DNA from 3 places in the Streptomyces sp. NPDC015345 genome. Region 1 is predicted to be linked to each of the others. Evidence: predicted binding sites of a transcription regulator. Region 1 holds the regulator's gene; each other region holds the start of a gene.

Region 1 (9,988 bases):
TGGCGGGGGGCTCTGGGGTCGGTGGTCGGGCGTCTCTGCCGGGCGTGGGGGCTGTGTGGTCGGCCGGGGTCCGGTGGTTCAGCGCCACTGCCAGGCCGTGGGGCCCGGCAGCCGGTTCATCCCACCCGCCCACCCGCTCGGCCTCTCTGGACGGCTGAGGCCCCTCGTGGGGCGACCTCGCCGTCGGCGACTGCGGGTTGGGGGTAAGCACGTGGGGGACTGGTCCGCTGCGGGGTGACGGGCGGGTGGGTGGGAGACCGCTGCGGGGTGGCGAGGCCGGGCGGGGCGGGTGTGGCTGCCGGGTGCGTGGCGTGGTGATGCTGGGCGGGGCTGGTGTGGCTGCCGGGTGTGTGGGTGCGTGGTGACGCTGGGCGGGGCGGGTGTGGCTGCCGGGTGTGTGGGTGCGTGGCGTGGCCGGGCGGGGCTGGTGTGGCTGCCGGGCTCCGGGGTCGCCCCGGGCGCCGGGGGCGTTGCTTCGCGGGCACGCCGGGCGGGCCCGCCCCGCCGCCGGGCGCGCGGCTCGGAAGGGGGAACCGCCGCTACCCGCCGGGCCCCCGGCCAGTCACGGGTGCGTCACGAAGTCGATCAGTTCTTCCACCCTGCCCAGTAGCTCCGGCTGGAGGTCCTTGTAGCTGCGTACCGAGCCGAGGATCCGCTGCCACGCCGCCCCCGTGTTCTCCGGCCAGCCCAGCGCCCTGCACACGCCCGTCTTCCAGTCCTGCCCCCGCGGCACCCGCGGCCACGCCTCGATGCCCACCGAGGACGGCTTCACCGCCTCCCACACGTCGATGTAGGGGTGGCCGACGACCAAGGCGTGATCGCTGCCGATCTCCGCGGCGATGCGGGACTCCTTGGAGCCGGGGACCAGGTGGTCCACGAGGACGCCGAGCCGCGCGTCGGGGCCGGGCGAGAATTCGGCGACGATCGCGGGGAGGTCGTCGATCCCCTCCAGATACTCGACGACGACGCCCTCGATGCGCAGGTCGTCACCCCAGACTCGTTCGACCAGTTCGGCGTCGTGCCGCCCCTCCACGTAGATGCGTCCCGCGCGGGCGACCCGGGCCCGCGCCCCGGGCACGGCCACCGAACCGGAGGCGGTGCGCGAAGGACGTACCGGCGCCGCACCCGCGCCCGCGGCCGGGCGGACCAGGGTCACCGTCCTGTCCTCCAGGAGGAACCCCCGCGGCTCCATCGGGAAGACGCGGTGCTTGCCGAAGCGGTCCTCCAGGGTCACCGTCGGGCCCTGCGAGGTCTTCTCGCAGCGGATCACCGCCCCGCAGAAACCGGTGCTCAGCTCCTCCACCACGAGGCCGGCGTCCGCCGCCACCTCCGGTACGGGCTTCGGCTTCTTCCATGGGGGCGTGAGATCGGCGGAGTACTGGCGCATTCTGGTGACGATAGGAAGAGTGGGCGGGACCGCCGCTACGACACGCCGAAACGGGCCGCCAGTGTGGCGCGCTGCGCACGGATAAAAGCCGCATCCACCACCGCACCGTGCCCCGGCACATACCGCGCGCCCTCACCGCCCAGGTCGAGGAGCCGGTCCAGCGCCGCCGGCCACCGCGCGGGCACCGCGTCGGGACCGGCCTGCGGTTCGCCCGACTCCTCGACCAGGTCCCCGCAGAAGACGATCTCCGGCTCACCGTCCGCGCCGGGGACCAGGACCGCCAGGTCGTGGCCCGAGTGCCCGGGGCCGACGTTCGCGAGGAGGACCTGGACGCCGCCGAGGTCCAGCGTCCACTCCCCGCACACAAGGTGGTGCGGGTGGACCAGGAGATCGGTCGCTTCCGCCGCCGCCCGCGGGTCCACGCCATGGCGCACCGCGTCCGCGCACAGCTCGTCGCGGCCCTTGGCGAAGACCGTGTCGATGCCCACGGCCCCGTACACCTCCACGCCCGCGAAGGCCGCGGCGCCGAGGACATGGTCGAAGTGTGGATGCGTCAGAGCGAGATGCGTCACGCGGCGACCGCCGCCGAGGATCTCCCTCGCCCGGGTGCGCAGCGCCGCGCCCTCGGCCAGGCTCGACCCGGCCTCGATCATCAGGGCCGCCCCGTCACCGACGACGAGCCCCGCCGTGCAGTCCCACACCGGCAGGCGGCACCGCCCCACGCGCGGTGCGAGCCGCTCCCAGCCCGCCGCTTCCCATGCCGGCTCCACGTCCATACGGTGACGCTAACCGGTGCGGCGGCGCCTGGCATGACCAACCAGCCGCCGGGCATGAGCAACGGGGTCCGGGTCCGGCCTTGCCGGGTCCGTACCCGACGCCCGTACACTGGCCCTTTGACAGGCTGGCACTCACCCGCGTTGAGTGCCAGGCAGGGGATCACCGCGACGGATGACGTGCTGGAGGTGTGCGCGATGCTCAGTGAACGCAGGCTCGAAGTGCTGCGCGCCATCGTCCACGACTATGTCGGGACGGAGGAGCCGGTCGGCTCCAAGGCGCTCACCGAGCGGCACAGTCTCGGCGTCTCCCCGGCCACGGTGCGCAACGACATGGCGGCGCTGGAGGAGGAAGGGTTCATCGCCCAGCCCCACACCAGCGCGGGGCGCATTCCGACGGACAAGGGCTACCGCCTGTTCGTCGACAAGCTCGCCGGCGTCAAGCCGATGACGGCCCCCGAGCGGCGCGCCATCCAGAACTTCCTCGACGGCGCCGTCGATCTCGACGACGTCGTGGGGCGCACGGTTCGGCTGCTCGCGCAGCTGACCCGGCAGGTCGCCGTCGTGCAGTACCCCTCGCTGACGCGGTCGACCGTGCGGCACGTGGAGCTGCTCTCGCTCGCTCCCGCGCGCCTGATGCTCGTCCTGATCACGGACACCGGCCGGGTCGAGCAGCGCATGATCGACTGTCCGGCGCCCTTCGGGGAGAGTTCGCTCGCGGATCTGCGGGCGCGGCTCAACAGCAGGGTCGCGGGCCGCCGCTTCGCGGACGTCCCGCAGCTGGTGCAGGACCTGCCCGAGGCCTTCGAGGCCGAGGACCGCGGCACCGTCTCGACGGTGCTCTCCACCCTCCTCGAAACGCTTGTCGAGGAGACCGAGGAGCGGCTGATGATCGGCGGCACCGCCAATCTCACCCGCTTCGGACATGACTTTCCCCTCACGATCCGCCCCGTTCTCGAGGCCCTTGAGGAGCAGGTCGTGCTCCTCAAGTTGCTTGGCGAGGCGACGGATTCGGGCATGACCGTACGGATCGGTCATGAGAACGCCCATGAGGGCCTCAGCTCCACGTCCGTGGTCTCGGTCGGCTACGGTTCGGGCAGCGAGGCAGTCGCCAAACTAGGCGTGGTCGGACCGACCCGCATGGACTATCCGGGAACGATGGGAGCAGTACGCGCAGTGGCACGTTACGTCGGACAGATCCTGGCGGAGTCGTAAGTGGCCACGGACTACTACGCCGTACTCGGCGTGCGCCGCGACGCTTCCCAGGACGAGATCAAGAAGGCCTTCCGGAGGCTGGCGCGTGAGCTTCACCCGGATGTGAATCCGGACCCGAAGACTCAGGAGCGCTTCAAGGAGATCAACGCCGCCTACGAGGTGTTGTCGGACCCGCAGAAGAAGCAGGTCTACGACCTCGGCGGCGACCCGCTGTCCCAGGCGGGCGGCGGCGGTGGCGCGGGCGGTTTCGGGGCCGGTGGCTTCGGCAACTTCTCCGACATCATGGACGCGTTCTTCGGGACGGCGTCGCAGCGGGGGCCGCGCTCGCGCACGCGTCGCGGCCAGGACGCCATGATCCGGCTGGAGATCGACCTCGACGAGGCCGCCTTCGGGACCACCAAGGACATCCAGGTCGACACGGCCGTCGTCTGTACGACCTGTAGCGGTGAGGGTGCCGCGCCGGGGACGTCCGCTCAGACGTGTGACATGTGCCGCGGTCGCGGTGAGGTGTCGCAGGTCACGCGGTCCTTCCTCGGCCAGGTCATGACCTCGCGGCCCTGTCCGCAGTGTCAGGGCTTCGGCACCGTCGTGCCGACGCCGTGCCCCGAGTGCGCCGGTGACGGCCGCATCCGGTCGCGGCGGACGCTGACGGTGAAGATCCCCGCAGGTGTCGACAACGGGACCAGGATCCAGCTCGCCGGTGAGGGTGAGGTCGGGCCCGGTGGCGGTCCCGCCGGTGACCTGTACGTGGAGATCCACGAGTTGCCGCACGCCGTCTTCCAGCGGCGCGGTGACGATCTGCACTGCACGGTCACCATTCCGATGACCGCGGCGGCGCTCGGTACGAAGGTGCCGTTGGAGACGCTGGACGGCCTGGAGGAGATCGACATCCGGCCGGGCACGCAGTCCGGTCAGTCGGTGCCGCTGCACGGGCGTGGCGTCACGCATCTGCGGGGCGGTGGGCGCGGTGACCTCATCGTGCACGTCGAGGTGCTCACGCCGACCAAGCTCGACGCCGAGCAGGAGCGGGTGCTGCGGGAGCTGGCGCAGATGCGGGGTGAGGAGCGGCCTACGGGGCAGTTCCAGCCCGGGCAGCAGGGGTTGTTCTCCCGGCTGAAGGACGCGTTCAACGGGCGGTAGCGCCTGAGCGGTGCCGGCTCTGTTGTTCGTTCGTCCGCGGGCCGGTAGGGGCTGGTCGCGCAGTTCCCCGCGCCCCTTGAAGGCCCGTTCCGGGCCCCTTCAAGGGGCGCGGAACGGTTGTCCTTAGGGGCGCGAGCAACCCGGGGCGGCCCGCGGACGCCGACGGCGGTCGTGGGGCAGACGGGGCGGCGCACACCCGGTGCGGGTGCGCGATTCGGCGCGGCCCGAGGACCGTGGCACGATGCGTGCATGTCCTCCGCACTGACCGATCTCTGCCGCCATCAGATCGTGCAGGCCCCCATGGCGGGCGGCGCGTCCTGCCCGCGGTTGGCCGCGGCCGTCTGTGAGGGCGGCGCCCTGGGCTTTCTCGCCGCCGGGTACAAGACCGCCGACGGGATGTACCAGGAGATCAAGCAGCTGCGGGGCCTGACCTCGCGGCCCTTCGGCGTCAATCTCTTCATGCCGCAGCCCGACACCGCGGACGCCGCCGCGATCGACGTCTACCGCAGCCAGCTCGCCGGTGAGGCCACCTGGTACGAGGCGCAGCTCGGCGACCCGGACAGCGGGCGCGACGACGGGTACGACGCCAAGCTCGCCATCCTGCTCGACGACCCGGTGCCGGTCGTCTCCTTCACCTTCGGGTGCCCCACCCGCGACGTGCTCGACTCCTTCGCCCGCGTCGGCACCCTCACCGTCGTCACCGTCACCACACCGGAGGAGGCGCAGACCGCCCAGTGGGCAGGCGCGGACGCCGTGTGCGTGCAGGGCGTCGAGGCGGGCGGCCACCAGGGCACCCACCGCGACAACCCCGAGGCCGACGGCGCCGGGATCGGGCTGCTCTCCCTCATCACGCAGATCCGCGAGACCGTGCAGATCCCCCTGGTCGCCAGCGGCGGCCTGATGCGCGGCGCGCAGATCGCCGCGGTGCTCGCGGCGGGCGCGGACGCCGCGCAGCTCGGCACGGCGTTCCTGGTCACGCCCGAGTCGGGCGCCCACACCCTGCACAAGCAGGCCATGACCAACCCGTTGTTCGTGCGGACCGAGCTGACCCGGGCGTTCTCCGGGCGGCCCGCGCGCGGCCTCGTCAACCGCTTCATGCGCGAGCACGGCCCGTACGCCCCCGCCGCCTACCCCCAGGTGCACCACCTGACCAGCGGCCTGCGCAAGGCCGCCGCGAAGGCCGGTGACGCGCAGGGCATGGCGCTCTGGGCGGGGCAGGGCCACCGGCTCGCCAGGGAGCTGCCCGCCGGACAGCTCGTGGAGGTCCTCGCGGCCGAACTGGCCGACGCCAAGGACACGTTGACGCGTGGAGGCGAGGCGTGACCGCCCCCGTCTTCGTCGTCGAACACTTCGACGCGCCCGCCGACAGGCGGTACGTGCTGGACGGCCCCGAAGGGCGCCACGCCGTCTCCGTGAAGCGGTTGCGCGCCGGTGAGGACGTCGTCCTGACCGACGGCGCCGGACGGTGGGCGCACTGCGTGGTCCTCGACACCGAGGGCAAGGACCGGCTCGTCGTACGGATGGACTCCGTGACCGAGGAGCCCGAGGAGTCGCCCCACATCACCGTCGTCCAGGCGCTGCCCAAGGGCGACCGCGGGGAACTCGCCGTCGAGACCATGACGGAGACCGGCGTGGACGCGGTCGTGCCGTGGACCGCGTCGCGCTGCATCACGCAGTGGAAGGGCGAGCGGGGCCTGAAGGCGCTCGCCAAGTGGCGGGCGACCGCGCGTGAGGCGGGCAAGCAGTCGCGCCGGGTGCGCTTCCCCGAGGTCGCGGACGCGGCGTCCACCAAGCAGGTCGCCGCCCTCCTCGCGGGCGCCGACTTCGCGGCCGTCCTGCACGAGGAGGGCAGCGAGCCGCTGGCCACCGCCGAACTCCCGGCGAGCGGACGGATCGTGCTCGTCGTCGGGCCCGAAGGGGGCGTCTGTCCGGACGAGTTGGCGGCCTTCGCCGAGGCGGGCGCGAAGCCGTACCGCCTCGGACGTAGTGTGTTGCGCACCTCGACCGCGGGGACCGCGGCGACCGCGCTGCTCCTCGGCCGCACGGGCCGCTGGTCCTGACCGGCGGCCGCGGGCCCCGGTCGCCGGATGGCCGCAAGCGGTCTACCGCCCCCGCTTGGAGGGTGGCACTCTGCCGTGTATGGGGGCATTGAGGCGACTACGGCAACGGCACGCATGGCAACGGCGTGCGCCGATCCTGTACGCCGTCGGGCTCGTCGGCGCCGCCACGCTCGGCGTCACCGCGTGCGACCCCGCGAACGGCGGTCTCAACACCGCGGCGGTCGCGCTCACCACCGACCGGATGGGCACCAAGGAGCTGGAGCGCCAGAAGCTCGACGTGGCATGGCTCAGCTGCACCGCCCGCTACCAGGACCGGGTGACACCCAAGAGCGGCGAGCCCACGCAGAAGGCCGTGGTGGAGGTGGACTGCCAGGGCGAGTCCGGCGGCGACGACGGCAACAAAGACATCACCATCAAGGGCAAGGTGTCCTCCTTCGTCGACGACCGCTGCGTACGCGGCAACCTCACCGCCAAGGTCGACGGCAAGCAGTGGTTCCAGGTCGATGTGCTCGGCGACTGCGGTGCCGGCGACGGTGACGGTGACGGCGGGAGCCCGGCCCCGCCCGGCTCCTCCCACCAGCCGCCCTCCCAGCCGCCGCCCTCCGACGACCGGCCCGAGCCCCGCCCCACCGTGACCGTGACGGTGACCGTCACGCCCGCCCCGCCGCCCCCGACCTGCGACTGCGCGCCGGGGAAGTGACGTGGCCCGCCGGGCGGCCGCCCCGGCCGAAGTGATCCAAACCGCTTCCGGGCCACGCGGCGCCTGCCTAGGCTGGTCGGTGTGACACAGACTGCGTACCTCCGGTATCCGCACATCCACGGCGAGTTGGCCACGTTCACGGCTGAGGACGACGTCTGGGTCGCCCCCCTCGACGGGGGCCGCGCCTGGCGGGTCAGCGCCGACAACGTGCCCGTCGACCATCCCCGCATCTCCCCGGACGGCACCACCGTCGCCTGGACGTCCACCCGTGACGGGTCGCCCGAGGTGCACATCGCGCCCGTCGACGGCGGCCCCTCCAAGAGGCTGACGTACTGGGGCACTTGGCAGACGGGCGTGCGCGGCTGGACCCCCGACGGGCAGGTCCTCGCGGTCTCCGCCGCGGGCCAGGCCGCACCGAGCCGCAGCTGGGCGCGGGCCGTGCCGCTGGACGGCGGCCCCGCGGCCACCCTGCCCTACGGCCTGGTCGGCGACGCCACGCACGGCCCCGACGGGCAGGTCCTGCTGGTCTCCGCCCCCATGGGACGCGAGGCCGCCCGGTGGAAGCGGTACCGGGGCGGCACCGCGGGCAAGCTGTGGATCCGCGAGGCGGCGGACACCGAGTTCGTACGCCTCCACGAAGAGTTCGACGGGAACATCGAGTACCCGCTCTGGGTGGGGGAGCGGATCGCCTTCCTCTCCGACCACGAAGGCGTCGGCGCCCTCTACTCCTCCCTGCCCGACGGCTCCGACCTGCGCCGCCACACCCCTCGTGGGGAAGGTTTCTACGCCCGGCACGCCGCCACCGACGGCACCCGCGTGATCTATATGAGCGCCGGTGAACTGTGGCTCCTGGACGACCTGGCCGGCGCCGAGCCGCGCCGCCCGGACATCCGCCTCGGCGGCCAGCGCGCCGACCTCCAGCCGCACCCCGTGGCCGCCGCCCGCTGGTTCGGCACCGCCGCGCCCGACCACACCGGCCGCGGCAGCGCCGTCTCCGTACGCGGCTCCGTGCACTGGGTCACGCACCGCGAGGGCCCGGCCCGCGCGCTCGCCGCCACGCAGGGCGTGCGCGCCCGGCTGCCCCGCGGCCCGGACATCCGCCTCGGCGGCCAGCGCGCCGACCTCCAGCCGCACCCCGTGGCCGCCGCCCGCTGGTTCGGCACCGCCGCGCCCGACCACACCGGCCGCGGCAGCGCCGTCTCCGTACGCGGCTCCGTGCACTGGGTCACGCACCGCGAGGGCCCGGCCCGCGCGCTCGCCGCCACGCAGGGCGTGCGCGCCCGGCTGCCCCGCACCTTCCGCGTGGCGGGCGAGGAGCACGTCGTGTGGGTGACCGACGCCGAGGGCGACGAGGCGCTGGAGTTCGCCCCCGCCACCGGCCCGGCGCCCGGCGCGACTCCGCGCAGGCTCGCCGCCGGGCAGCTCGGCCGGGTCCTCGGGCTCGCCATGTCGCCGGACGGCAGCCGGGCCGCCGTCGCCTCGCACGACGGGCGCGTCCTGCTCGTCGAGCGGGAGAGCGGCGAGGTCCGCGAGGTCGACCGCAGCGAGGACGGCGAGGTCACCGGGCTCGTCTTCTCGCCCGACTCCGCCTGGCTCGCCTGGTCGCACCCGGGACCGAGCCCGCTGCGTCAGCTCAAGCTGGCGGGCACCGCCGACCTGTCGGTGTCCGAGGCGACCCCGCTGCGCTTCCGCGACTACTCGCCCGCGTTCACACTCGACGGCAAGCACCTCGCCTTCCTCTCCGCGCGCGCCTTCGACCCGGTCTACGACGAGCACGTCTTCGACCTCGCCTTCGTCGGCGGCTCCCGGCCCCACCTCCTGACGCTCGCCGCGGCCACGCCGTCGCCGTTCGGGCCGCAGCGGCACGGCAGGCCCTTCGAAGGACAGGACAGCCCCGGCGCCGAGACACCCGACAGCGAGGGCGCGCCCGTCACCCGCGTCGACTTCGACGGGCTCGCCGACCGCATCGTGGCGTTCCCCGTCGAGGCCGCCCGCTATACGACGTTGCGCGCCGCCAAGGACGGCCTGCTCTGGCTGCGCCACCCCGTGCGGGGCGTCCTCGGCGCCTCCCGGGCCACCCCGTCCGACCCGGAACCGCACACCGAGCTGGAGCGGTACGACTTCGCCCAGCGCCGAGTGGAGGAACTGGCCTCCGGCGCCGACCACTTCGCGGTAACCGGCGACGGCAAGCGGGTCCTGCTGTGGACCGACGGCAAGCTGAAGGTGGTGCCCAGCGACCGGCGCGCCTCGGGCGACGAGGACAGCGACTCGAACATCTCCGTCGACCTGACCCGCATCCGCCACACCGTCGACCCGGCCGCCGAGTGGCGCCAGATGTACGACGAGACGGGCCGCCTCATGCGGGACAACTTCTGGCGGCCCGACATGGGCGGCGTCGACTGGGACGGCGTCCTGGAGCGCTACCGGCCCGTGCTCGACCGCGTCGCCACCCACGACGACCTCATCGACCTGCTCTGGGAGGTGCAGGGCGAGCTGGGCACCTCGCACGCGTACGTCGTCCCCGGCGGCTCGGGCGGCGGCTCCGCGCTGCGGCAGGGGCTCCTCGGCGCGGACCTCTCGCGGGGCGAGGACGGCCTGTGGCGCGTCGACCGCGTCCTGCCCTCGGAGACCTCCGACCCCGCCGCGCGCTCCCCGCTGGCGGCGCCCGGCGTCGCGGTCCGCCCCGGCGACGCGCTGATCGAGGTCAACGGCC
Region 2 (9,988 bases), on a different contig from region 1:
CCGACCAGTCGGGAGTGGCCGTGCGCGGTGTCGACGACGATGAAGTCGACGCCCGCGGCGACCAGCGCCTGGGCACGCTCGAAGGCGTCACCCGCGACACCGACGGCGGCACCGACCAGGAGGCGGCCCTCGCCGTCCTTGGCGGCGTTCGGGTACTTCTCGGCCTTCACGAAGTCCTTGACCGTGATGAGGCCCTTGAGGACGCCCGCGTCGTCGACCAGCGGAAGCTTCTCGATCTTGTGGCGGCGCAGCAGCTCCATGGCGTCCACGCCGGAGATGCCGACCTTGCCGGTGACCAGCGGCATCGGCGTCATGACCTCGCGGACCTGGCGGCTGCGGTCGTTCTCGAAGGCCATGTCGCGGTTGGTGACGATACCGAGCAGCTTGCCCGCCGCGTCGGTCACCGGGACGCCGCTGATGCGGAACTTCGCGCAGATCGCGTCGGCCTCGCCGAGCGTCGCGTCCGGGTGCACCGTGATCGGGTCGGTGACCATGCCGGACTCGGAGCGCTTCACAAGGTCGACCTGGTTGGCCTGGTCGGCGATGGAGAGGTTGCGGTGCAGCACGCCGACGCCGCCCTGGCGCGCCATGGCGATCGCCATGCGGGCCTCGGTGACCTTGTCCATCGCGGCCGACAGCAGCGGAACGTTCACGCGCACGTTCTTCGAGATGAACGAGGAGGTGTCGATCTGGTCGGGCGCCATGTCCGACGCGCCCGGCAGCAGCAGCACGTCGTCGTAGGTCAGCCCGAGTGTCGCGAATTTCTCGGGCACCCCAGTCGAAGAACCGCCGTTTGCAGTCATGACACCTTCCCCAAATGGCCTTGATCGGTGCGGATGTCCATGCTAACGGGAACGGAGGGTGTCTCATTCCACGATCAAGATCATCGGCGTTCTTTGTACGTTCGTACGTCTGCCCGCGGGCGGCCGCCTACTGCTCGGCGAGCGCCCTCAGGCGGCTCAGCGCCCGGTGCTGGGCCACCCGTACCGCGCCGGGCGACATGCCCAGCATCTGTCCGGTCTCCTCGGCCGTGAGCCCGACGGCGATCCTGAGCAGCAACAGCTCGCGCTGGTTCTCCGGGAGGTTGGCGAGGAGCTTCTTGGCCCACTCCGCGTCACTGCTGAGCAGGGCGCGCTCCTCCGGGCCGAGCGAGTCGTCGGGCCGCTCGGGCATCTCGTCGGAGGGCACGGCGGTGGATCCGGGATGGCGCATCGCCGCGCGCTGGAGGTCGGCCACCTTGTGCGCGGCGATCGCGAAGACGAACGCCTCGAAGGGCCGCCCGGTGTCCTTGTAGCGCGGCAGCGCGAGGAGCACCGCGACGCAGACCTCCTGTGCCAGGTCCTCCACGAAGTGGCGCGCGTCACCCGGCAGCCGGGACAGCCGGGTGCGGCAGTACCGCAGGGCCAGCGGGTGCACGTGCGCCAGCAGGTCGTGCGTGGCCTGTTCGTCGCCCTCAACGGCGCGAAGGACGAGGGCACCGATCACCGTCGTCTTGTCATCGCGCATCGGTCCATGGTGCCTTGGTGGCGACTGATCCGTGGCACCGCGTCCGTAGTTGTGCACTGAAGCGTTATGAGCAGGTGCGCCGGAACTCATCTCCTGCGCCCTCCCCTCCCGCTCGATCGACTCGTCCCCGAGGAACTCCACACCTCAAGGATGCGGCATCGGCGGCGAAGCGACGGCAACCGCTCTCGAAAAGGTCGAAAGCGGGCGTCCGTCGCCCCGCCCACCGAGCGGCGGGCGGGGAGCGCCACGCCCCCGCTGCGGCGCACTCAGCGGACCAGACCCCAGCGGAAACCGAGCGCGACCGCGTGCGCCCGGTCCGAGGCACCGAGCTTCTTGAAGAGCCGCCTGGCGTGTGTCTTCACGGTGTCCTCGGAGAGGAAGAGCTCGCGCCCGATCTCCGCGTTCGACCGGCCGTGGCTCATGCCTTCGAGCACCTGGATCTCGCGCGCGGTCAGCGTGGGCGCGGCGCCCATCTCGGCCGAGCGCAGTCTGCGCGGGGCGAGCCGCCACGTCGGGTCGGCGAGTGCCTGCGTGACCGTCGCGCGCAGTTCGGCGCGCGAGGCGTCCTTGTGCAGATAGCCGCGGGCACCGGCGGCGACCGCGAGCGCGACCCCGTCGAGGTCCTCGGCGACGGTGAGCATGATGATGCGCGCACCGGGGTCGGCGGACAGCAGCCGCCGGACGGTCTCCACGCCGCCCAGACCGGGCATGCGTACGTCCATCAGAATCAGGTCCGAGCGGTCGGCGCCCCAGCGGCGGAGGACTTCCTCGCCGTTGGCCGCCGTCGTCACGCGCTCGACGCCGGGCACGGTCGCGACCGCCCGGCGGAGCGCCTCTCGGGCAAGCGGGGAGTCGTCGCAGACGAGGACGGATGTCATGACTGTCCTCCGCGGCTCTCACAGCTGCTGCGCGTCACCTTGAGCCTCCAGGCTGGTACTTATTCGTCACCTGTGCGGTTGACGCTCTCGGACGCCTGCCCGAGCGCTTGTTCTTTCAACCGCCTCCGCCCTCTCAACGACGGTCACCCGAAAGAGTTACGGGGCTGTCAGTCATCTTCGGCACTCTACGTGAGGGCCCGGACACAGAGCAGAGCGCGCGGCAGACCCTCAATGTTTCATCACAAGCCATGCCCCATTTAGCGGCTTTTCTTCCCATTTACCGGTGTCTGTGGCTAGATTCGCAATGAGTCATATTTTCATCTCCTTAGATAGTAGATGTACGGTCGTGGGCACCTATCCGCGTCAGAACGGCTTCAAGGGGACCAGCAATGGCAGATTTCTCCCGCCTTCCCGGACCGAACGCAGATCTGTGGGACTGGCAGCTCCTCGCGGCCTGCCGCGGGGTCGACAGCTCGCTCTTCTTCCACCCGGAGGGCGAGCGGGGCGCGGCGCGCAGCGCACGAGAGAACTCCGCCAAGGAGGTCTGCATGCGGTGCCCGGTACGCGCGGAGTGCGCCGCTCACGCGCTCGCGGTGCGCGAGCCGTACGGCGTGTGGGGCGGACTGACGGAGGATGAACGCGAGGAACTCATGGGACGGGCGCGCAACCGCCTGGTCACGGCGACCGCGTCACCGGGGAGAACCCCGTCGCACCACTGAAGGAACGTTTCTTCGGATTGGGCCCGGTTTCCCGGTGGCGCCTGGTCCCTGGAGCCTCGCGGCCCCTCAGTGCGCCGCGCTCAGCGGGCCGCGGCCCGCGCGAGGTGGTCCAGCGTGGCGGCGACGGCCGGCACCTGCGCCAGGTCCGGCAGCGTGAGCGCCACGATCTCCCGCCGCACGGCAGGCTCCACCGTCACCGTGCGGGCACCCCTCGGGCGCACCGACTCGATCGCGAGCTCGGGCAGCACGGCCACCCCGAGGCCCGCGCCGACCAGGCCGATCACCGCCGGATAGTCGTCAGTCGCGAAATCGATCCGGGGCACGAAGCCGGCCCCCTCACAGACCTCCACCAACTGCCGTCGGCAGCGCGGGCAGCCCGCGATCCACGACTCATCGGCGAACTCCCCGATGGTGACCGCGTCGGCCCCCGCGAGCCGGTGTCCCTCGGGTACGAGCCCGACGAGCCGGTCCGCGAGCAGGGGGCGCACGACGAGGTCGTCCCACTCCTCGGCGCCGGACGCACCACTGCCCCTGCCCTGAGGCGCTTCACGCCGCCCCTCGTACCGGAACGCCAGCGCCACGTCGCAGTCGCCCTCGCGCAGCATCTCCACCGAGCGCGGCGGCTCGGCCTCCACGAGGGACACGCGCGTGCCGGGGTGTGCCGCGCGCAGCGCCGCGAGGGCGCCGGGCACCAGCGTCGAGCTGCCGCTGGGGAAGGAGACGAGACGGACCCGGCCCGCGCGCAGGCCCGCGATGGCGGCGATCTCCTCCTCCGCGGCGGTGAGCCCGGCGAGGATGCCCGTGGCGTGCCTGACCAGGGCCTCGCCCGCCTGGGTCAGGCGCATCTCACGGCCGGTGCGGATCAGCAGCGGCGTCCCGGTCGAGGCTTCGAGGGCCTTCATCTGCTGACTCACGGCGGGCTGGGTGCAGCCGAGCTCGCGGGCCGCCGCCGAGAAGGAGCCGGTGGTGGCCACGGCACGCAGGACACGGAGATGACGAGCCTCGATCATGGACCGAGTATAAGTGATGCTTGGGCTCGAAGCGAAATATTCGGTCGCGCCTTTGGGGTCGCTGCGCCTACGCTGCGACGTCATGAAGCTTCTGTCTGTGAACCTGGGCCGTTCCGAAGCCGTCCCGTACACCGACGCCCCCTCCGGCCGCACCGGCATCGCCAAGCGCCCGGCCGCAGGACCGGTCAAGGTGAGCGCACCGGGCCCCAAGGGCGTCGCCGGCAGCGGTCTGGCCGGTGACTCGGTCAGCGACCTGCGCCACCACGGCGGAGACGACCAGGCCGTGTACGCCTACGCCCGCGAGGACCTCGACGCCTGGGAGCGCACGCTCGGGCGGTCCCTGCCCGACGGCTCCTTCGGCGAGAACCTCACGACGTCCGGGATCGACGTGAGCGGCGCGAAGATCGGCGAGCGCTGGCGGATCGGCTCCGGTCTGGTGCTCGAAGTGACGAGCGGCCGCATTCCCTGCCGTACGTTCCAGGGCCATCTCGGCGAGCGGGGGTGGGTGAAGCGGTTCACCCGGGAAGGCGTCCCCGGCGCCTATTTCCGGGTGATCGAGCCAGGTGAGATCAAGGCCGGGGACGCCATCGAGATCCTGCACCGCCCGGCGCACGAAGTCACCGTCGCCCTCCAGTTCCGCGCCGTCATGACGGAGAACACGCTGCTGCCGCGGCTGCTCGACGCGGGCGAGGCGCTGCACCCCGAGGTGGCCGAGCGGGCGCGCAAATACGCGGCGCGCTCCGGCGCGGGGGCCTCGTGATCCGGAGGCCTGACGTCCGCGCGGCACAGCCGTCACCGGATCTCACTAGCCTTGGTCCATGACTACGGCTCTGATTACGGGATCAACCGCCGGCATCGGCGCCGCCTTCGCGCGACGCCTCGCCGGTGACGGCCACAACCTCGTCCTGGTGGCGCGCGACACCAAGCGGCTGCGGGAGCAGGCGACCGAGCTGCACGACCGGCACGGCGTCGAGGCGGAGGTGCTCACCGCCGACCTCTCGACGGACGAGGGCATCGAAGCCGTCGAGAAGCGGCTCTCGAACCGCAGGGACGCGGTCGATCTGCTGATCAACAACGCGGGCTTCGGCAACAAGGGGCGGTACCTCGAAGTCCCCATGGCCGACGAGCTGACCATGCTCAAGGTGCACTGCGAGGCGGTGCTGCGGCTGACCTCGGCGGCCGTGGAATCGATGCGTGGGCGGGGCCGGGGCGGTGTGGTGAACGTCGCGTCGGTCGCCGCGTTCCTGCCGCGCGGCACGTACGGCGCTTCGAAGGCGTGGGTCGTGCAGTTCACGCAGGGCGCGGCGAAGGATCTGGCGGGCAGTGGGGTGCGGCTGATGGCGCTGTGCCCCGGCTTCGTCCGTACGGAGTTCCATGAGCGTGCCGGGATGGGCACGTCCAACATCCCCGACTGGATGTGGCTCGACGCGGACAAGCTGGTCGCGGCGGCGCTGGCCGACTTGGCGCGGGGCAAGGTCGTCTCGATCCCCGACCCCCGGTACAAGGCGCTGATGGGCGTGGCCAAGCTGACGCCCAGGTCTCTGCTGGGCGGGGTCACGTCGCGTACGGGGCGGAAGTACGGTCCCCAGTAGCCCTGGCCCGCCGGGTCGCTTCCCGTTGCCGTCTGCGGGCCGTGGTCCGTCCTCGCGCAGTTCCCCGCGCCCCTAAAAAGGGGCCATGCCCCGTCAGGGGCGCGGGGAACTGCGCGACCAGCCGGAGACGACCCGCACCCGGCAGAGGCAGAGCAACCACCCCCGGAAAGGGCCGACGCCCGGCTCCCCGCAAGGGGAGCCGGGCCTCGGTACACCGTTCAGGCAGAGCGCAGCGGTCAGTGGGAGTGACCGTGGCCGTGGCCGTGACCCGCGTCGCCCTCGTCCTCCGCCGGCTTCTCGACGACCAGCGTCTCGGTCGTCAGCAGCAGCGAAGCGATCGACGCGGCGTTCTCCAGCGCGGAGCGCGTGACCTTGACCGGGTCGATGACGCCGGCCTTGACCAGGTCACCGTACTCGCCGGTCGCGGCGTTGAAGCCGAAGCCCTTGTCGAGCTCGGCGACCTTGGAGGTGATGACGTAACCCTCCAGGCCGGCGTTCTCGGCGATCCAGCGCAGCGGCTCGACGGCGGCGCGGCGGACGACGGCGACACCGGTGGCCTCGTCGCCCTCCTTGCCGAGGTTGCCCTCCAGGACCTTGACGGCGTGGACCAGGGCGGAGCCACCACCGGAGACGATGCCCTCCTCGACCGCGGCGCGGGTCGCGGAGATGGCGTCCTCCAGACGGTGCTTCTTCTCCTTCAGCTCCACCTCGGTGGCGGCGCCGACCTTGATGACGCACACGCCGCCGGCCAGCTTCGCGAGGCGCTCCTGGAGCTTCTCGCGGTCCCAGTCGGAGTCCGTGGCCTCGATCTCGGCCTTGATCTGGTTGACCCGGCCCTCGACGTCGGCCTTGTTGCCGCCGCCGTCGACGATCGTCGTGTCGTCCTTGGTGATGGTGACGCGGCGGGCGGTGCCGAGCACGTCCAGACCGACCTGGTCGAGCTTGAGGCCGACCTCTTCGGCGATGACGGTGGCACCGGTGAGGGTGGCCATGTCGCCGAGCATCGCCTTGCGGCGGTCGCCGAAGCCGGGAGCCTTCACCGCGACGGCGTTGAAGGTGCCGCGGATCTTGTTCACGACCAGGGTCGACAGGGCCTCGCCCTCGACGTCCTCGGCGATGATCAGGAGCGGCTTCGAGGAGTTGGCCTGGATGACCTTCTCGAGCAGCGGCAGGAGGTCCTGGATGGAGGAGATCTTGCCCTGGTGGATCAGGATGTACGGGTCGTCGAGGACGGCCTCCATACGCTCCTGGTCGGACACCATGTACGGCGACAGGTAGCCCTTGTCGAAGGCCATGCCCTCGGTGAAGTCGAGCTCCAGGCCGAAGGTGTTGGACTCCTCGACGGTGATGACACCGTCCTTGCCGACCTTGTCCATCGCCTCGGCGATGAGCTCGCCGACCTGCGGGTCCTGGGCGGACAGACCGGCGACGGCCGCGATGTCGGCCTTGTCGTCGATCGGGCGGGCGGTGGCGAGGAGCTCCTCGGAGACGGCCTTGACGGCGGCGTCGATGCCCTTCTTCAGGGCGGCCGGGGAGGCGCCGGCGGCGACGTTGCGCAGGCCTTCCTTGACCAGGGCCTGGGCGAGCACGGTGGCGGTGGTGGTGCCGTCACCAGCGATGTCGTTGGTCTTGGTCGCCACCTCCTTCACCAGCTGGGCGCCGAGGTTCTCGTACGGGTCCTCGACCTCGACCTCACGGGCGATGGTGACGCCGTCGTTGGTGATGGTGGGGGCGCCGAACTTCTTGTCGATGACGACGTTGCGGCCACGGGGGCCGATCGTCACCTTGACCGTGTCGGCAAGCTTGTTGACGCCGCGCTCAAGGGCGCGACGGGCGTCCTCGTCGAACTTCAGGATCTTCGCCATGGGAGCGATTCAGCCCTCTCGAAAACTCGGGTGAACGAACTGCGCCCCTCGCCGCCCGGCAATCAGCGGGGTGACCAGGGGCGCAGCTCGAAAGCAATGCTTCTGCTTCGGGTGAACTACTTCTCGACGATCGCGAGCACGTCGCGAGCCGAGAGGACGAGGTACTCCTCGCCGTTGTACTTCACCTCGGTGCCGCCGTACTTGCTGTACAGCACGATGTCGCCGGTCTTCACGTCGAGCGGCAGGCGCTCGCCGTTCTCGAAGCGGCCCGGGCCCACGGCCAGGACGACGCCCTCCTGGGGCTTCTCCTTGGCGGTGTCCGGAATGACCAGGCCGGAGGCCGTGGTCTGCTCGGCATCGAGCGGCTGGACCACGATGCGGTCCTCAAGCGGCTTGATGGCAACCTTGGAGCTGGTGGTCGTCACGATCCGGTCTCCCCCTTCGGAGATCTCACGGGGTCAAGTCTGAGTGTGGCGACCAGGTGGATCCGTCGTCGCGGGTGCCGGACCTGCCCGTCGCTGTTGGCACTCTCCAACGGGGAGTGCCAGAAGCGAGACTAGGACGGCGATTAGCACTCGGTCAAGCGGAGTGCCAACCGGCTGCGTCGGACCTCACGGGGACGCGGCGCTCTTCGGCCGGGCGGGCACAGGACTGGCCTTGCCAGGGCAACGGGTTTCCGGGGCCCCGGGTTCCCTCGTAGGTGTTGCCGCGGCGCGCGACTGCCCTGCCTCCGGGGCCTGCCGGCAGCCGGGCGTCCCCGGCCTCTCCTTGCGCGGCATCTTCTCCGCCGCCTTTCTGCCGAGACGCTCGATCGGGTCCACCGATTCCGCGCAGGACGTCAACACCGCGGGCGCGAGTACTCCGCACAGCACGGCCCCGGCGAGGAGGCGGCGGCGTGCCCGCGCCCGCCGGGTCACAGGTAGTCCTCCAGCCTGGCCACCGCGTACCCCTTGCTCGTGACCGTCTTCATGACCCGGCGGACCATGTCGGGCATGGTGCCCTTCCAGTCCTCGCGGCCCCGGAAGTGGGTGAGGATGATGTCGCCGGGGTGCAGGTCACGGTCCCACTCCCGGTAGTCCATGCGGTCGGCGAAGGCCTCCGCGTTCCACAGCGGCACCGCCTTGATGCCGCAGGACTTGGCGGCCCGCAGCGTGTCCCGGTTGTAGTTGCCGTACGGCGGCCGGAAGAGTTCGGGCCGCTTGCCGTAGCGCTTCTCGATGACCTTCTGCATGCCGCAGATCTCGTGGCGCTGCCGCTTGTACGAGAGCCCCGGCAGGTACGGGTGATTGAGGGTGTGGTTGTTCAGGACGACACCGCGGTCCTGCATCTTCCTGAAGTAGCCGTAGTCCTCCTTGACCAGGTAGTTGCTGAGGAAGGCGGTGTACGGGATCTTCAGGTCGCTCATCATCCGCAGAAACGCCCGGTCCTTCTCGGCGCCGTCGTCGATGGTCAGGAAGACGACCTTCTTCTTGGTCGGGATCGTCGTGAAGACCGGCGGCAGCTTCGCCTGGCCCCTGACCTCGAACCCCTTGCGGGCCTTGATCCGCGGCTTGGTCGCGGGCGGCTCGGGGGCGGTCAGCGGTGTCTTGGCCAGCCCCCAGCGCTTGGCGGCGGCGACACGCGCGGCCTGGGCGGCGCCGAGCTGGCGGGCGTAGGAGTCGAGGGCCCGGGCGGGCGGTGCCTGGAGCGGCTGCACGCCGTGGGCGGGCCGCACGGCATCGGAGTCGCCCTCGGAGACGCAGCCCGAGGTGATCGCCGCGACGGTCAGGGCGGCCACCACGGCACGCGTCTGATTCTTCCGTCTTCCGGCGGATTCTTCGTTTTGTCGTACGAGTTGCATGGCGCCGGATCCTCGCAGTTCACCGCCCTGCTGGGGGGCCGACACCGCCGCCCGCCGCACACCATCCACCGACTGGCCCACAATGGGGCAGGTGAACGCCCCGAACACGCCGAGCAGCCCCGCAGCCGACCACGCCGACGGCGACGCCGGCCTCGGCGATCCACTCGCCGCCTTCGCCGCCCTGCGCACCGGCACGGGCCGGGCCCTGCTCGACGAGGTGCGGGACGTCGAACCCGCGCAGGAGCTCGCCGCCGCCACCCGGCTGCGCCGTACCTACCCGGCGCCGCTGGTCTCCGCCGCCCTCGCCCAGGCGCGGCTGCGCGCGCGGGCCGCGGCGAAGTTCGGCGCCGAGGACGCGGCCCGGATGTTCTTCACGCCGAACGGGGTCGAGCAGTCCACCCGCGCCTCCGTCGCCACGCATCGCGCGGAGCGTTTCAAGGCCCTCGGGGTGGGCTCTCTCGCGGACCTGTGCTGCGGCATCGGCGGCGACGCGATCGCCCTGGCGCGGGCCGGGATCTCCGTACTCGCCGTCGACCGCGACCCGTTGACGTGCGCGGTCGCCCGGGCCAACGCGGAAG
Region 3 (9,988 bases), on a different contig from region 1:
ATAACGAACAACCCCCGCCAGGTGCTGCGAACACCTGCGGGGGTCTGACCACGAGATCGAATCGAAGGTTCGACCCATGGCTGACGCCCAGCTTAGTGCTGCCCCCCGCTCGACGCACGCGACCCCGCACCCGTCTCCGCATCCCATGGCGAGTCCGGGCTACGGCAAGCGTTCGACGCCCGGCCAACCCCCGCGCACCAACCACGACTTCGCGCACCTGCCGCCCCGTGAGGCGGCCATCGCCGCGTACGTCGACCGGCTTCCGGACGGCGCGGACATTTCCGTGAAGACGCTGGCCAAGGAGCTGCCGTACGGACAGTGCGCGCTGCGCACGGCGTTGAACAGAATCCAGGCGGCGGGCCACCTGCGGCGCGGCCGGGAACACGTGCGCGGCACGGGCAGCGCCCGCTGGATCACCCGAACGTGGTTCTCCCGCACCGCGAGGGACGACGACTGGTGGACGGCGTTCACGCGGGGCGGCGTACCGGAGGAGCCCGACCCGGACGGACCACCCCGGCGACAGCCGACCCGCAGCCGCGCGTTCATCCTGCTGGCGGCGCTCGGTAGGACCGCGCCCGCGCTGTCCCTCTCGTACATCGACTGCGTACGCCTCGAACCGCAGGTCACGCAATGGTTCGAGCGCGGCGCCACCGAACCGGACATCGTGCGCGCCCTCACCGCGGGCCTCCCTACGCCCATCCACAGCCCCGCGGCCCTGGTCCGCAGCCGCCTGACCTCCAAGCTGCCCCCGGAGCCCCCACCGCCCCGCCCCACCCTCCGCATCCTCGAATGCGCCCACTGCGGGACCCCCGGCCGCCCCGAGGCCCTGCCGGGCGGCACCTGCGGCCCCTGCCGAGGCGAACCGACGCCCACCACGGCAGCGGCCCTGCCCCCCGAAGCCGTCCGCGCCCACGTGACGGCGCTCCGCACCGCCGCCGACTCTCCACACGAAAGGACACACGCATGAACGCTTCCACGGTCCGACGACATAGGTCCGGGGCACGATGGAAGGGAGGAGGCACCACCATGACCCCTGGCACCGATGAACGCCCGCAGATGTCCGTCGAAGACTTCGAGGAGCTGGTACGCCGAGCCCCGGAAACCGTCCGGAACAGGCTGGAGTTCTATGGCGGCAGGCTGCGCTTGAAGCACGGCCCGATCGATGTCGAGGACTTCGAGGAACTCGCTCGTGTGGCCCCGGAGACGGTCACGCTCGAACTGATCAACGGAAAGCTAGAGGTCAAACCCGTGCCGGACCAGCTCCACGGGGCCATCGTCATGTGGCTGCTTCGGCAGTGTATGCAGCAGCGTCCCGAGCTGGCGCTCTACCCCGAACAGGGGCTCAGGGTCCCGACATACCGCAATGGGCGGGCCAGGGCCGACGGCGCCCTCGCCCCGTTGGACCACTTCATCGACCAGGAGGGCGAATGGGCCTCTCCGGAGGGCGTCCTCATGGCCGTCGAAGTCACCTCGCACGACAACGACACGGACCGGCGTGACCGCCTGGAGAAAGGACGGGCCTACGCCTACGTGGGCATCCCCGTCCACCTCCTCATCGACCGGGACAACGACACCCTGGTCGTCCACAGCGCCCCGCAGAACGGCGTCTACCAGAACCGCCGCCCGTACCACTACGGCTCCACGGTCCGTCTCCCCTCCCCCGTCGCCATCACCCTGGAAACCGAGAAGCTGAAGGACTACGTCACCTGACCATGACGGAAACCGGAAACGCCCGAGGGCGGCACCCCTTCCTGAGAAGGAGTGCCGCCCTCGAAACGTGAACGTCAGGACAGTGATCAACCAGAGGTCGATCAGAAGTCCATGTCACCGCCCGGCATGCCGCCGCCGGCCGGGGCAGCGCCCGCCTTCTCCGGCTTGTCGGCGATGACGGCCTCGGTGGTGAGGAACAGCGCGGCGATGGAGGCGGCGTTCTGCAGGGCGGAGCGCGTCACCTTCGCCGGGTCGAGGATGCCCTCGGCGATCATGTCGACGTACTCACCGGTCGCGGCGTTCAGACCGTGGCCGACCGTCAGGTTCCGCACCTTCTCGACGACGACGCCGCCCTCAAGGCCGGCGTTGACGGCGATCTGCTTCAGCGGGGCCTCAAGGGCCAGCTTCACAGCGGCGGCACCGGTGGCCTCGTCGCCTTCGAGCTCCAGCTTCTCGAAGACCTGGGTGGCCTGGAGCAGGGCCACGCCACCACCGGCGACGATGCCCTCCTCGACGGCCGCCTTCGCGTTGCGAACGGCGTCCTCGATGCGGTGCTTGCGCTCCTTGAGCTCGACCTCGGTCGCGGCACCGGCCTTGATGACCGCAACACCGCCGGCGAGCTTCGCCAGGCGCTCCTGCAGCTTCTCGCGGTCGTAGTCGCTGTCCGAGTTCTCGATCTCGGCGCGGATCTGGTTGACGCGGCCCTGGACCTGGTCGCTGTCACCGGCACCGTCGACGATGGTCGTCTCGTCCTTGGTGATGACGACCTTGCGGGCGCGGCCGAGCAGGTCGAGACCGGCGTTCTCCAGCTTGAGGCCGACCTCCTCGGAGATGACGGTGCCACCGGTGAGGATGGCGATGTCGCCGAGCATGGCCTTGCGGCGGTCACCGAAGCCCGGGGCCTTGACGGCGACGGACTTGAAGGTGCCACGGATCTTGTTGACGACCAGGGTCGACAGGGCCTCGCCCTCGACGTCCTCGGCGATGATCAGCAGCGGCTTGCCGGACTGCATGACCTTCTCGAGGAGCGGAAGGAGGTCCTTCACGTTCGAGATCTTGGAGTTGACGATCAGGATGTACGGGTCGTCGAGCGACGCCTCCATACGCTCCATGTCGGTGGCGAAGTACGCCGAGATGTAGCCCTTGTCGAAGCGCATACCCTCGGTGAGCTCCAGCTCCAGACCGAAGGTCTGGGACTCCTCGACGGTGATGACGCCTTCCTTGCCGACCTTGTCCATGGCCTCGGCGATGAGCTCGCCGATCTGGGTGTCGGCGGCGGAGATGGAGGCCGTCGAAGCGATCTGCTCCTTGGTCTCGACATCCTTCGCCTGCTCGAGGAGGGCGCCGGAGACGGCCTCGACGGCCTTCTCGATGCCGCGCTTGAGGGCCATCGGGTTGGCACCGGCGGCCACGTTGCGCAGACCCTCGCGCACCAAGGCCTGGGCCAGGACGGTCGCGGTCGTCGTGCCGTCACCGGCGACGTCGTCCGTCTTCTTCGCGACCTCCTTGACCAGCTCGGCGCCGATCTTCTCGTACGGGTCCTCGAGCTCGATCTCCTTGGCGATGGAGACACCATCGTTGGTGATCGTGGGGGCGCCCCACTTCTTCTCGAGGACGACGTTGCGACCCTTGGGGCCCAGGGTCACCTTGACGGCGTCGGCGAGCTGGTTCATGCCGCGCTCGAGGCCGCGCCGTGCCTCCTCGTCGAACGCGATGATCTTGGCCATGTGAAGTGGTCCTCCCGGACGATGGGGGTCCCCCCTGCTCCCGCAAGGAGCTTGGGGGAGGAAACGCATCAAACGGATCGTGCTGGCGCCCGCGACGGACGGACCGTGTGCCGTGTGGTTCCTTGCCCCACGCGGCCCTCGGACCTCACCGACCCGACCCAAGTTCTGTCACTCTCACTCGTAGAGTGCTAAGCCCAATGATTAGCACTCGACCCCTGCGAGTGCAAGCGCCTCTCCCGGATCTCCGGGTCATGCCGGGGCGCGACCGGGCGCACACGAGGGGCCCGTACCCCAGTGGGATACGAGCCCCTCGCGATGCTTGCTTCGGTGGTCGATCGCGCCGAGCTAGACGGCGAGCTTGACCATGTCCGCCTGCGGACCCTTCTGGCCCTGCGAGATCTCGAACTCGACTCGCTGACCTTCTTCAAGGGTGCGGTAACCGTCCATCTGGATCGCGCTGTAGTGGACGAAAACATCCGCACCACCGTCGACCGCGATGAAGCCGTACCCCTTCTCCGCGTTGAACCACTTGACGGTGCCCTGAGCCATGCCTAACTCCCCTATTACTGGCCCTTGCACAGGACCGCACTTCGCGGACCCGGGTCAGACCTCACTCCCATGGATGGGGGTGTGCGCCGGAACGCGTCGACCGCCGCTGAATGTATCTGTCCAACTGCCGTCTGCAACAGGTCAGTCGGACGAGAATTCTGGGCACGCCCGATCGGCGATATGCGGAGAATTCGCCGGAATCCAGGGCAAGTCGGGCCCGTCAAATGCCACGAAAGGCTCAAAGAGGCGGTTCGCTTTGGCTACTTCTTGTCGGCCCCGGGCCGACTTCGTATATGCACTCGGCACAAACGGCGAAGCAGCTTTCCCAACTGTACCGCGCTCAACCATGCAGAATTGCCCCCTCCGTTTGTGAGCGGGAGAGGGCAATTCAGATTACGCAGGGAACTTGCGGAAAAGGATCACCCGCCGGCGACCGCCGGAATGATCGACACGCCCGCGCCGTCCGGAGTGGCCGTCTCCAGGCCCTGCTCGAAGCGGACGTCATCGTCGTTGACGTACACGTTCACGAAGCGGCGCAGCTTGCCCTGGTCGTCCAGGACGCGGGCGGCGATGCCGGTGTGGTTCTTCTCCAGGTCGGCGATGACCTCACCGAGGGTCGCCCCCTCGGCGGCGACCTCGGCCTGCCCGCCGGTGTAGGTACGGAGAATGGTGGGAATCCGGACGTTGACGCTCATGAGGTTCACCTTCGAGATACGGGAGTGGGCGCCCCTGAAAGGGGCGCGGGGAACTGCGCGACCGGCCACGACGGCCCCGCGGCCGGAAAGGAAAGCTCAGGCCCTACGGCGGTTAACCGGCCAAGCCCGCGGAGCGAAACGCCTCAAGGCTGGGCTTGATCGTCGCGGTGGCCTGCGAAGTCTCAGCGACAGCGTCCAGTGTCTTCAGGCCATCTCCGGTGTTCAGCACCACCGTGGTGAGCGCCGGGTCGATGAGCCCCGCCTCGATCAGCTTCTTGGTGACGCCCACCGTCACACCCCCGGCGGTCTCCGCGAAGATCCCCTCCGTGCGCGCCAGCAGCTTGATCGCGTCGACGACCTGCTCGTCGTTCACGTCCTCCACAGCACCGCCCGTACGCCGCGCGATGTCGAGCACGTACGGCCCGTCGGCGGGGTTGCCGATGGCCAGCGACTTGGCGATGGTGTTCGGCTTCTGGGGGCGCACCACGTCGTGGCCGGCCTTGAACGCCGCCGACACCGGCGAGCAGCCCTCCGCCTGCGCGCCGAAGATCTTGTACGGCTTGTCGGCCACGAGGCCGAGCGCGATCAGCTCCTTGAGCCCCTTGTCGATCTTCGTGAGCTGCGAGCCCGAGGCGATCGGGATGACCAGCTGGTCGGGCAGCTCCCAGCCGAGCTGCTCGCAGATCTCGTACGCGAGGGTCTTGGAGCCCTCGCCGTAGTACGGCCGGAGGTTGACGTTGACGAAGCCCCACCCCTCGCCCAGCGGGTCGCCGATCAGCTCGGAGCAGAAGCGGTTCACGTCGTCGTAGTTGCCCTCGATGCCGACGAGCTCGCCGCCGTAGACCGCGGCCATGACGACCTTGCCCTGCTCCAGGTCGTGCGGGATGAACACGCAGGAGCGGAAGCCGGCGCGGGCGGCGGCGGCGCCGACGGCGCCCGCGAGGTTGCCGGTGGAGGAGCAGGACAGGGTGGTGAAGCCGAAGGCCCTGGCCGCCTCCAGCGCCTGCGCGACGACGCGGTCCTTGAAGGAGTGCGTGGGGTTGCCGGAGTCGTCCTTGACGAACAACTTGCCCTGCTCGACGCCGAGTTCCCGCGCGAGGTTGTCGGCCTTGACGAGCTTGGTCCAGCCGGGGTTGAGGTTCGGCTTGTCGGCGACGTCGGCGGGGACGGGGAGCAGCGGGGCGTAGCGCCAGATGTTGGCGGGCCCGGCCTCGATCCGCTTGCGCAGGGCTTCCGGGTCGCCGAGGGGCAGGTCGTACGCGACTTCGAGGGGGCCGAAACACTCGGCGCAGGCGAAGATCGGGCCGAGCGGGAAGCGCGTTCCGCACTCGCGGCAGGAGAGACCCGAGGCGGGACCGAGGTCAACGGTCGGGGCGGGGGTTTCGGTGGCGACAGTCTGCACAGCCATGGAGGCGAGGCCCTTTCTCCTCATCTTCCCCGCGGCGCATCTCGCCGCGAGACGGAATTGGCACCTTCCCTAGCCGGGAGCCTCGCGGCGCTGATCACTTCTGATCGCACACGAGACCGGCTGGAGGGTTGCCGGGGCTTCAACGGGCCGTATCCCTCTGCCCCTCTGGATGAGCGGTATTCGATTGTGGGTTTCAGTTGTGGATCGTTGCCGATCACGTGACGGTGACCCCGACATGCGATGGTCACCGGCGTTGTTCAAGACTGTAACCGAAGCCCTGGACCCTTGAGATAGTCGTCCGAACCGCGAGATGGATCACATACGGGAGGACCCTGACCGTGCTGGAAGAGGTCGAGCGCTGGCTGAACAGGCGTTCCTGGTCGGTCGCCGACCGCCCCTTGGACCGGCTCGTCGCCGCCAAGCGCGCGTCCGGCGTGACGGTGAGCGTCGTGCTGCCCGCCCTCGACGAACAGGAGACGGTCGGCGCGATCGTCACCGAGATCCGCCGCGCGCTGATGGAGCGCGCCCCGCTCGTCGACGAGCTGGTGGTGATCGACTCCGGCTCCTCGGACCGCACGGCAGAGGTGGCCCGGGAGGCCGGTGCCAAGGTCGTCCACCGGGACGAGATCCTGCCGCGTGTCGCGCCGCTCCCCGGCAAGGGCGAGGTGCTGTGGCGCTCGCTGCTGGTGACGGGCGGCGACATCTTGGCGTTCGTCGACGCGGACCTCAGGGAGTTCTCCGCCGACTTCGTCTCGGGGATAGTCGGCCCGCTGCTGACCGACCCGGACGTGGCGTTCGTGAAGGCCATGTACGACCGGCCGCTCGGCGAGGCCGCCGGTCAGGGCGGCCGGGTGACGGAGCTGATGGCGCGGCCGCTGCTGAACATGCACTGGCCGCAGCTGGCCGGTTTCGTGCAGCCGCTCGGCGGTGAGTACGCGGCCCGCAGGTCCCTCCTGGAGCGGCTGCCGTTCCCCGTCGGATACGGCGTGGAGCTGGGGCTGCTCGTGGACGCGCTGCACACGGTGGGCCTGGACGCGCTGGCGCAGGTCGACGTCGGGGTGCGCAAGCACCGCCACCAGGACGGGCAGGCGCTCGGCCGGATGGCGGCGGCGATCTACCGGACGGCGCAGGTACGCCTCGCGCGCGGACATCTCGTACGGCCCGAGCTGACGCAGTTCGAACGGGACGAGGAGGGCGGGCAGGGCTTCGTGCCGCGCACCCACGCCGTGGACACCGAGGAACGGCCGCCCATGACCGGCATCGCCGAGTACGCGCACCGACGCGTGGCGTGAGGCCGGGAACCGTACGTTTGCCCGCCGCCTGGACGGGCTACGTTTTGCCACATGGTGTCCGATCCGGCTCAGTCAGCAGCAGCGCAGGTACTCGTCGCGTCCAACCGCGGCCCCGTCTCGTACACAGTGGGAGAGGACGGTGAACTGACCGCCAAGCGCGGCGGCGGCGGCCTCGTCTCCGGCCTGAGCGCCATCGGCGACTCCTCCGAGGATCCCGCCGCCCTGTGGGTGTGCGCGGCGCTCTCCGAGGGCGACCGGGAGGCGGTGCGGCGCGGCGTCGGCGAGCCGGGCGTGCGGATGCTCGACGTCGACGCGGGCTCCCGGGAGGGCGTGCACGCCGCCGCGTACAACGGCATCGCCAACTCGGTCCTGTGGTTCGTCCACCACATGCTCTACCAGACGCCCCTGGAGCCGGTCTTCGGCCCGGAGTTCCGCGCGCAGTGGGCGGCGTACGAGACGTACAACCGCGCGTTCGCCGAGGCGCTGGCCGCGGAGGCGGCGCCCGGCGCGGCGGTCCTCGTGCAGGACTACCACCTGACGCTGGTCCCCGGCATGCTCCGCGAACTCCGCGAGGACCTGCGGATCGGCCACTTCTCGCACACCCCGTGGGCGCCCGCCGACTACTTCCGGATGCTGCCGGACGACGTGGCCGAGCAGGTACTGCGCGGCATGCTCGGCGCCGACCGGCTCGGCTTCCTCACCAGCCGCTGGGCGGACGCGTTCACGGAGTGCTGCGTGCGCGTGCTCGGCGGGACGTCGGGGACGCGGATCGGGGTGCACGGCCTCGGCGCCGACGCCGACTTCCTGCGGGAGCGCTCGCGGCGCGAGGACGTCGAGGAGCGGATGGCGACGCTGCGGCGGCAGGTGGGCGAGGGCCGCAAGACGGTCGTGCGGGTGGACAGGACCGAGCTGTCCAAGAACATCGTGCGCGGCATGCACGCCTACCGCGAGCTTCTGGAGACCCGCCCCGAGTGGCGCGAGCGGGTCGTCCACATCGCCTTCGCCTATCCCTCGCGGCAGGACCTCGCGGTGTACCGCGACTACACCGCGGAGGTCTCACGCGTCGCCGACGAGATCAACTCCGCGTACGGCACGCCCGACTGGACGCCGGTGCTGCTGCACGTCGACGACGACTTCGCCCGCTCCCTCGCGGCGTACCGCCTCGCGGACGTGGCGCTGGTCAACCCCATCCGCGACGGCATGAACCTCGTCGCGAAGGAGGTGCCGGTGGTCTCCGACGAGGGCTGCGCGCTGGTGCTCTCCCGGGAGGCGGGTGCGTACGAGGAGCTGGGCGAGGACGCGATCGGCGTCAACCCCTACGACGTCTCGGCCACGGCGGAGGCGTTGCACACCGGTCTTTCGATGCCGGCCGGGGAGCGGGCCGAGCGCACCAAGCGTCTCGCGGCGGCGGCGACGGCGCTGCCGCCGGCCCAGTGGTTCCTGGACCAGCTGCGGGCCCTCACCGGCTGACGGCCGCCGCGATCGACGACAGCAGTCCCACCACGCCCGCCGGGCCGTCCACCACCAGGTCGGCCCGGTCGGAGAGTTCGGTGACCTCCGCGCTGCCGCTGCACACGAGCAGGCCCGCCACGCCGTCCGAGCGGAGTTTCTCGACGGCGGCGAAGGCGGGCAGGTCGCCCAGGTCGTCGCCCGCGTAGAGCACGGACTCCGCGCCGACCTCGCGGAGGTAGGCGGCGAGGGCGACGCCCTTGTCCATGCCCGGCGGCCGCAGTTCGAGGACCATGCGGCCGGGCTCGACGATCAGGCCGTGCCGGGCGGCCAGCTCGGTGAGCGGTGCGCGCAGCGTGTCGTAGGCGGCCTGCGGGTCCTGCGCGCGGCGCGTGTGCACGGCGACGGCGCGGCCCTTCTCCTCTATCCAGGTGCCGCGCCAGGCGCCGATCTCGTCGAGGAAGCCCGGCAGCTCGGCGCGGACGGCCGCGACGCCGGGGTGCGGTTCGGCGGCCTGGACGGTGCCGGTGACCGCGTCCCAGCGCTCGGCGCCGTAGTGCCCGAGGACCACGAGGTGTTCGAGTCCCGTGACGCCCGCGAAACCGCCGTAGCGCACGGCGACGCCCGCCGGGCGGCCCGTGACCACCGCGACGGATCGCAGGCGCGGGGCGAGGGCGGCGAGCGCGGGCACGGCGTCCGGGTGGGCGCGGGCCTGCTCGGGGTCGGCCACGATGGGGGCGAGTGTGCCGTCGAAGTCGAGGGCCACGACACACCGTTCGGGCCGCGCGAGGAGCGCGGCGAGGCCGTCGCGGCCCGCCGGGGTCACGGGTTCCGGCAGTCCGGGACGCCCGTGCCGGTCGGGCTGCGCGTACGTAGGGTCACCCATGGGCCCGACCTTAACCGTGTCAGCGCTCCTCGCGCCGCGACTCCCGCACCCGGCGCAGCCGATTGACCGTAATCGGGTCGTGCGCGAGGGCCCGGGGATCGTCGAGGAGCGCGTTGAGGAGCTGGTAGTAGCGCACCGGCACCATGCCGAGCTCCTCACGGACGGCGCGTTCCTTCGCGCCGGGGCCCGGCCAGTCGCGCCGCTCCAGGGCGAGGACGGCACGGTCCCGCTCGGAGAGTCCCTGGCCCGGGAGTTCGTCGTGGGTCATGCCC

The links. The regulator HrcA, encoded in region 1, represses chaperone genes, less so after heat shock. The targets are predictions, from matches to a motif close to TTNGCACTCNGNNNNNCNGAGTGCNAA.
Region 2: groES (co-chaperone GroES) is a predicted target of HrcA. The motif match lies at 8,139-8,165, and genes of this name have one in related genera.
Region 3: groL (chaperonin GroEL) is a predicted target of HrcA. The motif match lies at 3,603-3,629, and genes of this name have one in related genera.

Annotation. Positions count from the first base shown of each region.
Region 1 is NZ_JBIBTX010000001.1:912,113-922,100, reverse strand. It holds gene ACF062_RS04225 (DUF3097 domain-containing protein) at 563-1,387, opposite strand; gene ACF062_RS04220 (MBL fold metallo-hydrolase) at 1,423-2,163, opposite strand; gene hrcA (heat-inducible transcriptional repressor HrcA) at 2,359-3,375, shown strand; gene dnaJ (molecular chaperone DnaJ) at 3,376-4,515, shown strand; gene ACF062_RS04205 (nitronate monooxygenase) at 4,765-5,838, shown strand; gene ACF062_RS04200 (16S rRNA (uracil(1498)-N(3))-methyltransferase) at 5,835-6,575, shown strand; gene ACF062_RS04195 (hypothetical protein) at 6,655-7,275, shown strand; gene ACF062_RS04190 (S41 family peptidase) at 7,357-9,988, shown strand, end outside.
Region 2 is NZ_JBIBTX010000003.1:824,026-834,013, forward strand. It holds gene guaB (IMP dehydrogenase) at 1-803, opposite strand, end outside; gene ACF062_RS16060 (sigma-70 family RNA polymerase sigma factor) at 931-1,506, opposite strand; gene ACF062_RS16065 (response regulator transcription factor) at 1,773-2,384, opposite strand; gene ACF062_RS16070 (WhiB family transcriptional regulator) at 2,774-3,103, shown strand; gene ACF062_RS16075 (LysR family transcriptional regulator) at 3,184-4,113, opposite strand; gene ACF062_RS16080 (MOSC domain-containing protein) at 4,196-4,873, shown strand; gene ACF062_RS16085 (SDR family NAD(P)-dependent oxidoreductase) at 4,932-5,705, shown strand; gene groL (chaperonin GroEL) at 5,942-7,570, opposite strand; gene groES (co-chaperone GroES) at 7,687-7,995, opposite strand; gene ACF062_RS16100 (polysaccharide deacetylase family protein) at 8,484-9,410, opposite strand; gene ACF062_RS16105 (methyltransferase domain-containing protein) at 9,493-9,988, shown strand, end outside.
Region 3 is NZ_JBIBTX010000008.1:168,609-178,596, reverse strand. It holds gene ACF062_RS30430 (hypothetical protein) at 146-967, shown strand; gene ACF062_RS30425 (Uma2 family endonuclease) at 1,027-1,710, shown strand; gene groL (chaperonin GroEL) at 1,812-3,437, opposite strand; gene ACF062_RS30415 (cold-shock protein) at 3,783-3,986, opposite strand; gene ACF062_RS30410 (ubiquitin-like small modifier protein 1) at 4,406-4,681, opposite strand; gene thrC (threonine synthase) at 4,794-6,089, opposite strand; SAM riboswitch class I at 6,107-6,265, opposite strand; gene ACF062_RS30400 (glucosyl-3-phosphoglycerate synthase) at 6,428-7,381, shown strand; gene ACF062_RS30395 (trehalose-6-phosphate synthase) at 7,433-8,851, shown strand; gene otsB (trehalose-phosphatase) at 8,841-9,716, opposite strand; gene ACF062_RS30385 (DUF3263 domain-containing protein) at 9,736-9,984, opposite strand.